DNA from 2 places in the Allocoprobacillus halotolerans genome. Region 2 is predicted to be linked to the other one. Evidence: a T-box and tRNA genes for the amino acid it is inferred to sense, from the RefSeq annotation. Region 2 holds a T-box; the other holds one or more tRNA genes.
What was found. The T-box of region 2 lies ahead of tyrS (tyrosine--tRNA ligase). A T-box ahead of a tRNA ligase gene usually reads a tRNA of that ligase, here a tRNA-Tyr.
Positions count from the first base shown of each region.

Region 1: it has a tRNA-Tyr gene. The T-box ahead of tyrS (tyrosine--tRNA ligase) is inferred to sense a tRNA for this amino acid. The anticodon was not compared.

Region 1 covers NZ_CP101620.1:2,082,926-2,087,360, forward strand. Annotated here, with positions in the region: gene NMU03_RS12195 (hypothetical protein) at 1-55, shown strand, start outside; gene NMU03_RS12200 (PucR family transcriptional regulator ligand-binding domain-containing protein) at 366-1,007, shown strand; gene NMU03_RS12205 (PucR family transcriptional regulator) at 1,004-1,522, shown strand; tRNA gene NMU03_RS12210 (tRNA-Val) at 1,626-1,701, shown strand; tRNA gene NMU03_RS12215 (tRNA-Thr) at 1,705-1,780, shown strand; tRNA gene NMU03_RS12220 (tRNA-Tyr) at 1,786-1,868, shown strand; tRNA gene NMU03_RS12225 (tRNA-Gln) at 1,876-1,951, shown strand; tRNA gene NMU03_RS12230 (tRNA-Lys) at 1,958-2,033, shown strand; tRNA gene NMU03_RS12235 (tRNA-Gly) at 2,041-2,113, shown strand; gene NMU03_RS12240 (glucose-6-phosphate isomerase) at 2,195-3,475, opposite strand; gene NMU03_RS12245 (CvfD/Ygs/GSP13 family RNA-binding post-transcriptional regulator) at 3,475-3,849, opposite strand; gene NMU03_RS12250 (NifU family protein) at 3,981-4,205, shown strand; gene NMU03_RS12255 (hypothetical protein) at 4,370-4,435, shown strand, end outside.
Region 2 covers NZ_CP101620.1:2,336,666-2,341,100, forward strand. Annotated here, with positions in the region: gene NMU03_RS13765 (YtxH domain-containing protein) at 1-90, shown strand, start outside; gene NMU03_RS13770 (LacI family DNA-binding transcriptional regulator) at 94-1,110, shown strand; partial or broken gene NMU03_RS17755 (chloride channel protein) at 1,307-2,394, shown strand; T-box leader at 2,435-2,632, shown strand; gene tyrS (tyrosine--tRNA ligase) at 2,667-3,893, shown strand; gene NMU03_RS13790 (FKBP-type peptidyl-prolyl cis-trans isomerase) at 3,902-4,279, shown strand; gene NMU03_RS17760 (hypothetical protein) at 4,331-4,435, shown strand, end outside.

The DNA of each region.
Region 1 (4,435 bases), 250 kb from region 2:
CAAGCAACAGACACGGGATATTTATCGAAAATTAAATGCTTTACAAAATAAATAACGTGGCTAGGCCACGTTATTTAACTTTTATTATTTGTAGAAGAAAGGGAAAAACTTAGAGAAACTAGCACAGTTAAAATAATGTTCACATTTTACCCAAGAAGGGCAAGTTGTAGGTTGTTGTGCTAATGAAAAATAAGCAAAAGAAACGTTCATGATTTTACCTCCTCTTTGATAATGGCTTTTTATTTACACTTTTATTATATGATTTTTTAAGCAAAAGAAAAGGAGCCGAGAATATAAATATGAATATCGATTTTTGTGCAAATTGCACAAAAGAAAGTGTATAATAACAATAGGTAGGTGAGAATATGGGATTTACTATCGAAGATGCATTGAATGAAACTCAAAGTTTATATCAATTAACTTTATTGTGTGGTAAAAATGGCTGTGCAAACGCGATGAGTTGGGTTCATTTGATAGAAGATACAACCACAATTCAGCAATTATGGGGAAAAGAATTGATTGTGACAAGTGGTTTAGGATTTCAAAAAGAAGGTGCTTTATTAAAGCTTGTTGAGTATTTAGTCAAATATCATAGTGTGGGTTTAATTATTAATACTGGAAAATATATTTTTGATGTGCCTCGGGATGTTCTTGATTACTGTGAGGCGAATGATTTTCCATTGCTTGTCTCTCCTTGGCATATACATATGGTCGATTTAATAAAAGATTTTTGTATGCGTTGTTTATTCTCACAAAGAGAGGATTATCAAATTACGCAGTATTTTCAAAATATTTTTAGTGATCCCCGAACAATAGAAGAAAACAGAATTGAATTAATGCGTAGTTTTGATGTAGATGGCGATTTTCAAGTTTTGTTGGTAGATATTGAAGATGCCAGTCAATATAGTGAAATTGAAAGAAGAAGATTGTCCATGCAATTGCAATTATATTTTGAAAAAATAGAGTGTCCGTATAGTTTTTTTGGTATGATGGTTATTATGTATTGATTGTAAATAATTTGTTAGAAGATGTCTTTTTGAAACTTGTTCATTCGATGTATCGTCGAGCTAAAGGAAGAATGAAAGTCAAATCGTTGTTTGTAGGTATTGGAACGAAAATGAAAGATATTCGAGAACTTCATTTAAGTTATCAAAGAGCATTGTCAGCTGTATCTCTAGCAAGAATGTTTCATCAAAATATTATGTGTTTTGATGATATGGGAATCTATCAGATTTTATTTTCAATTCAAGATAAAAAAATACTATCAGATATGTATCATCGTTTATTGGATTGTCTTATTCAATATGATAAAAAACATCATGGAGAATTGGAAAAAACATTTTATTATTATTTAAAATATGATGGCAGTCCTCAAAAAATAGCAAAGGTGACATATACGCATCGTAATACGGTTAATTATCGTATAGATAAAATAAAAAAACTTTTAAATAATGATTTGGCAACTTTTGAAGATAAGTTTCCATATATGATGGCTTTCTATATAGCGAAAATGATGGAATAAATGAAAAACAGAAATTTTGAACAAATGAAATTTCTGTTTTTTATTTTCATTTTTTCTTGACGAGGGTATGGTCGTATGCTATTATAAGAGGGCACTAGAAAATGGAGGTTTAGCTCAGTTGGGAGAGCATCTGCCTTACAAGCAGAGGGTCAGCGGTTCGAGCCCGTTAACCTCCACCATTTGCCGGCTTAGCTCAATTGGTAGAGCAACTGACTTGTAATCAGTAGGTTGAGGGTTCAAGTCCTTTAGCCGGCACCATATACGGGGAGGTAGCGAAGTGGCTAAACGCGGCTGACTGTAACTCAGTTCCTTTCGGTTCGGTGGTTCGAATCGCCCCTCCCCACCATCTTTGTTGGGATATAGCCAAGCGGTAAGGCAACAGACTTTGACTCTGTCATTGCGCTGGTTCGAATCCAGCTATCCCAGCCATTATTTGACCCGCTAGCTCAGTAGGTAGAGCATCTGACTTTTAATCAGAGGGTCAGGCGTTCGAGTCGCCTGCGGGTCACCATTTCTTTGCGGTGTAGTTCAATGGTAGAACTTCAGCCTTCCAAGCTGACTACGTGGGTTCGATTCCCATCACCCGCTCCAATGAATTTAGCGCATAAAATCAATCTATTTGGATTGATTTTTTTGTTTTCAATATTATAAAAAAGAAGTGATTTCTCACTTCTAAGCACCTGGTTTTCCAAGTAATTTAAACATATTTTTCTTATAAACTTCAACACCTGGTTGGTTAAATGGATTAACACCTAATAAATAAACTGATAATGCACAAGCTTTTTCAAAGAAGTATACCATGTATCCAAATGAATATGGAGTTAATTCATCAAGTGTAATTTGAATGTTTGGTACATTTCCAGTATTGACATGAGCATCAATTGTTCCTTCGCATGCTTTTTTGTTAACATAATCCACAGTTTTACCAGCAAGATAGTTTAAATTATCTAAGTTATCTGGATCACTAGGGATTTCAAGATCAGCAATTGGATTTTCGATTTTTAAAACAGTTTCATATAAAACTTTGCTTCCTTCTTGAATGAATTGTCCAAGTGAATGTAAATCAGTTGAGAAAGTTGCACTTGTAGGTAAGATACCTTTGCCTTCTTTTCCTTCAGATTCACCAAATAATTGTTTCCACCATTCAGCAGTTTGAGCTAATTGTAATTCATAAGTCACAAACATTTCAGCAGGGTAACCTTGTTTTGATAACATTTGTCTAGCGACACCATATTGATAAGCATTGTTTTCATCTAAGTTAGGATTGTTGTATTCTTTTCTGGCATCAGCTGCACCTTGCATCATGGCATCAATATCAATCCCTGCCATAGCGATAGGGAATAAACCAACAGCTGTTAAAACAGAATAACGACCACCAACATCATCAGGAACGACAAATGTTGTATAACCTTCATTTGTTGCTAGAGTTTTTAAGGCACCTTTTTCTTTATCAGTTGTTGCCACAATTCTTTTTCTAGCCACTTCTTTACCTTTTGTTGACTCAAGTAATTCTTTGAAAATTCTAAAAGCAATAGAAGTTTCAGTTGTTGTTCCAGATTTAGAAATAACATTGATTGCAAATTCTTTATCTTTTACATATTCTTTGATTTGAGCTAAATAATTTGATGAGAATGTATTTCCAATGTAAATAATTTGGATAGGGTGAGCAGAATATAAACCATTTAATGCTTCAATTGCAGCTCTGGCTCCTAAATAAGAACCTCCAATACCACAAACTAATAAAACATCAATTTCATCTTTTAATTCGTTGACTTTTGCTTTAATTGCTTCAACTTCGTCTTTATCATAATCAACTGGTAAGTCAACCCATCCTAAAAAGTCACTTCCTTGACCAGTTTTGTTATGAATCATATCATGAATTTGAGCAACTTGTTCTTTGTATGAATCCATACTTTCAGCTAATTTTGCTTTTGATAAATCAACTTTAATCATCATTCTTCCTCCTTGATTACGCCTAGCTTTATCCACTCAGGCAATTTTTCTTTTAATGGATTAAATCCTAAAGGTGTTTCTTGTATCTTTTCTCGCTGGTTCTTATATGCTCTTTTATACTTTCTTTTGGCTAAATGAACAGCTTTTAAAGACAGTTTTGCTTGATGTGTCTGATGATCAATATCAATCACTTTCACACGAATCACTTCACCGACATGCACAAAATTTTCCACATTTCTAACAAATTTATCAGAGATTTCAGAAATATGAATCAAACCAGAAGATTGATCGGGTAAAGATGCAAATGCACCATAAGGTTGAATTCCCGTAATGGTTACATCAATTATATCACCGGTTTTGACACGATGTTCCATTGACAGCCCTCCAATCGCCCTTATTATATCATAAACTCAAATAGGTGGAAAGCAAAATCAAAATCATGATACTTTTATTTATGAAAATTTATGGTATAATAAGTAAAGGTTTAAAAAAGGAGGCAAAAATCATGGATCAAGAAGCAGAAATCAAAAAGGTTATACATAAATTAAGACCCTATTTACAAAGAGATGGTGGGGACATCGAATTTGTTAAATTTGAAGATGGGATTGTTTATGTGCAAATGCATGGTGCATGTGCAGGATGTATGATGTTGGATGCAACCTTAAAAGATGGTGTCGAACAAATTTTAATTGAAGAAGTTCCAGGTGTTCTGGAAGTTCAGGCGATTTAAGCAAATTTGAGAAAAAATTGAGAAAAAATGAAGAAAAACGTGCTATAATCATATTATGTGATAATATCACTTGATTTATAACAACTATTCATATATACTATGAAAAGTCTTGTTTTGTAGAATAATGTCTATTGATTCCGGTTAAAATAAGACTGGTGATAAAAGTGGACAGAAAACAAGAACAATTCAAAATCGCATCTATTCTTTATGATTTAGGTTTGGAAATGGAA
Region 2 (4,435 bases):
TTAGATGATCAATACTTTGAAGCTTTTGAAGATGAAATCGAAAATGTTGAAGAAAAATTAGATGAAATGATTGAAGAAATCAAAGATTAATTTATGGGAAAGAATGTAACGATTTATGATGTTGCTAGAGAGGCAGGGGTTTCTCTAGCAACAGTTTCACGTGTTATCAATGGTTCAAGTGTTGTGAAACCTAAAACACGTGATAAAGTTCTTGAAGCAATTCAACGTTTAGATTTCAAACCTAATCAAATTGCAAGAGGTCTTGCAACAAGCAAGACGACAACAATTGCCATTGTTTTTCCACAATCTCTATTTGCTCATGTTAAGGATATGATTGGAGGCATTGGTGATACAAGTCGTCGTTTAGATTATAGTGTCAGCATTTATACAACGGATGAAATAGGTGATGGAAATCCTATTGAAACAGTCATCGAAAAAGTTGTGAAATCACGTGCTGATGGTGTTATACTTTTTAATAATGAAGAAATTGAAAAAGAAATTACTTTAGTTAATAAATATAAAATACCAGCAGTTGTCATTGGAACACGTGTGACTGGTGACTATATGGGATCAATTTTTGCTGATGCGAAGAAGATTGCCTATGAGGTGGTTGATCGTTATTTGGCTCAAGATAAAAGTGATATTTTATTTGTTTCACCAAAACAGAATTTAATTAATGTTGAAGAAATGATTGTAGGTATTCAAGAAGCTTATCAAAAATATCATATGAATTTTGATGCTACAAAACAGGTTGTTAGAACATCATCACATTATGAAAAAAGTTATCCGCAATTTTTAGAATATTTTAAAAATCATAAACATGATCTTGTTTTTACAAGTTATGATAAAGAAGCTGTGGCTGTTGTCAATGCTGCCATTGATAATGGTATTCAAGTGCCAGATGAAATGGATGTTATTGGTATGATGAATACAAGTTATGCTTTAATTTGTCGTCCATCTTTAACTTCTATTCATGTTCCAGTTTATGATATGGGCGCTTTAGCAGTACGTTTATTAACAAAGATTTTAAATGAAGAAGAAATTGAAGATAAGGCAGTTGTCATTCAACATTTATTAATGCCACGTGACACAACAAAGAAAGACTTCTAATTGATTTAGAAGTTTTTTTCAAAGGGGAGTATTTATGTATGTTAAACAATTTTTTATGGATTTGAAATTCAATATATGTTTTGTCTTAAAATGGGTTTTGATTGCGTTGTTTTTAGGAATAACTTGTGGGGTTGTTGGCGCTTTGTTTCATATTTCTATTGATTATGTGACAGAGTTTCGTTTGTTCCACTCATGGATGGTTTGGGGATTACCGATTGGTGGCTTGTGTATTGTTTATTTGTATCGTTTGGTTCATTTAACGAATGAACCAGGAACCAATACGATTATTCAATCCGTCCGCCAACAAGACCATGTTCCAGTATTATTAGCTCCAGCTATTTTTCTAGCAACGGTGATTACACATTTGTTTGGTGGTTCAAGTGGGCGAGAAGGTGCAGCTTTGCAGATTGGCGGTTCATTAGCAACTTCCTTTGGTAAGCTAATCCATGCAGATCAACGTGAAATGTCAATGTTGATTATGTGTGGGATGAGCGCTGTCTTTTCCGCACTATTTGGCACACCATTAACCGCGACCTTGTTTTCCATGGAGGTCGTTAGTGTAGGCGTCTTTTATTATGCGGCTTTAGTCCCTTGTTTATGTAGCAGTTTGATTTCATTTGGGATTGCACAATGTTTTGGCTGTCAACCAACTTTTTATGCTTTGTCCATTCCTTTTCAATTAACGCCGTTATTCGCTTTTCAACTGGTTATCTTTGCTTTGTTGATTGCTACAGTATCTATTCTTTTTGTCTTGATGATGCATTATAGCCATAAATGGTTTCATTACTATTTTGATAATCCTTATTTACGAGTTGTTGTTGGGTCTGGATTCTTAATGATTCTTGTTTTGTTTTTTCATAATCGTTATTTAGGGGCGGTATGGATGTTGTTGAGTCTGCTTTATATGATCAGGTTTTACCCTATGACTTTTTCTTAAAAGCGCTTTTTACAGCTATTACAATTGGTTGTGGTTTTAAAGGTGGAGAGATTGTTCCAACATTTGTGATTGGTTCAACATTAGGATATGTCTTAGCTATGTTGCTTAGTTTTGATCCTCATTTAGGAGCAGCTATTGGAATCGTCGGGATGTTTTGCTGTGTCATTAATTCTCCTTTGACAAGTCTAATGCTGGGCGCAGAAATGTTTGGCATTGAATATTTAACTGCTATGGCGATTGTTGTAGCGTTTTGTTATGTGCTATCTGGTTACTTTAGCTTATATCAGGCACAAAAGATTGTTTATTCTAAAACATCAGTGGAATTTATTAATCAAAACGCAAAGTAAAAATTTAAGTTGACTTCAATTTGAAAATCTAATATTATATACATAAGCGTTGAAGAAGACAAGTAATTATAAATGCATGTAATAGAGAGTCTATGGCTGGTGGAAATAGATCAGAGTTTATAATGAATACACTTTGGAGCAGCTAAATGCAAAGTTTAGCCGGTGGCAACATCGTTATCAATCAAGAGTGTATGCGTAAGCATAAATAAAGGTGGTACCGCGAGAATTCGTCCTTTGTGATGGATTCTTTTTTTAATAAAAGGAGGATATTTATGAAAATTTATGATGAATTGGTATGGCGTGGTTTAATTAAAGATGTCAGTTCACCTGATATTGAAGAAAAATTAAATGAAGGAGGAATGACATTTTATATTGGAACGGATCCAACTGGTGACAGTTTACATATTGGACATTTTTCATCTTTCTTAATTAGTAAAAGATTAAAAGAGGCTGGTCATCATCCTATTTTATTAGTTGGAGGAGCAACAGGGTTGATTGGTGATCCTAAACCTGATACAGAACGTCCAATGATTACTAAAGAAGAGGTTCAACACAATTTTAATTGTCTGAAAAAACAAGCACAAGATTTATTTGGTTTTGAAGTTGTTAATAATTATGACTGGTCAAAAGACTTAAACTTTATTGACTTTTTAAGAGATTATGGAAAATACTTCAACGTTAACTATATGTTAAATAAAGATATTGTCAAAAGAAGATTGGACTTAGGAATTACATATACAGAGTTTTCATATATGATTATGCAGGCTATGGATTTTTATTGGTTATATGAAAATAAAGGTTGTCATATGCAAGTGGCAGGACAAGATCAATGGGGAAATATTACAGCTGGTATTGAATTGATTCGTAAAAAGACTGGAAAAGAAGCTTATGGATTTACAATGCCATTACTCACAAAATCTGATGGGACAAAATTTGGAAAAACAAATGGACAGGCCATCTGGTTAGATCGTAAAAAAACATCACCATATGAAATGTATCAATTCTTTATTAATTCAGAAGATGATAAAGTTATTGATTACTTGAAATTCTTAACTTTCTTATCTAAAGAAGAAATTGAAGAATTAGCAGAAAAGAATCGTACACAACCTCATTTAAGAGAAGCACATAAAGCACTTGCAAAAGAAGTTATTACTTTTATTCATGGAGCAGATGCTTATCAGGAAGCTTTGGATATTAGCCAAATGTTGTTTTCTGGAAAAATCCAAGATTTAACATTAGAACAAGTGCAATCATGTTTCCATGGTGTTCCAAGTATTGACATGGAAGAAGATACACAGATTTTAAATGCTTTGGTTCAAGTAGGTGCTGCCTCTTCAAATCGTGAAGCTCGTCAATTTGTAACAGGTGGCTCAGTACTTGTGAATGGAGAAAAGATTACGGACGTTGGTTTTGTTGTGAAAAAAGATAATGCTTTTGGAAAACAAGCAACAGTTATTAGACGTGGTAAGAAAAACTATTATGTAATTAACCATAAATAGGAGGGTATATGAAAAAACTATTTGTAAGTTTATGTGTTGTATCATTATTATTTGGATGTAGTTCACAAGAAACAAAACAAGAAACAAAGACACCAACACAGGAAGGTGTGGCACAAAATGGTGATTATGTGAATATTGATTTTGTAGGAAAAGTAGACGGAGAAGAATTTGAAGGTGGAAGCACTGAAGATTATGATGATGGTTATGAATTGAAATTGGGTTCAAATACAATGATTGATGGTTTTGAAGATGGCATTGTCGGTATGAAACTTGGAGAAGAAAAAACAATTACAGTGACATTTCCAGACAATTACTATGAAGAACTAGCTGGTAAAGAAGCGACTTTTGATATTACATTAAATAAGATTTATCGTGAAATTCAATAAAACTGAGTCTTTAGACTCAGTTTATCTCATTATAATGAAGGAGGTTTGAAGATGGATGGAATCTTATTAATCAATAAACCTGCCGGTATGACAAGTCATGATGTCGTGAATCAAGTCAGAAAAATCTTGCATACAAAAAAGTTGGACATTGTGGAA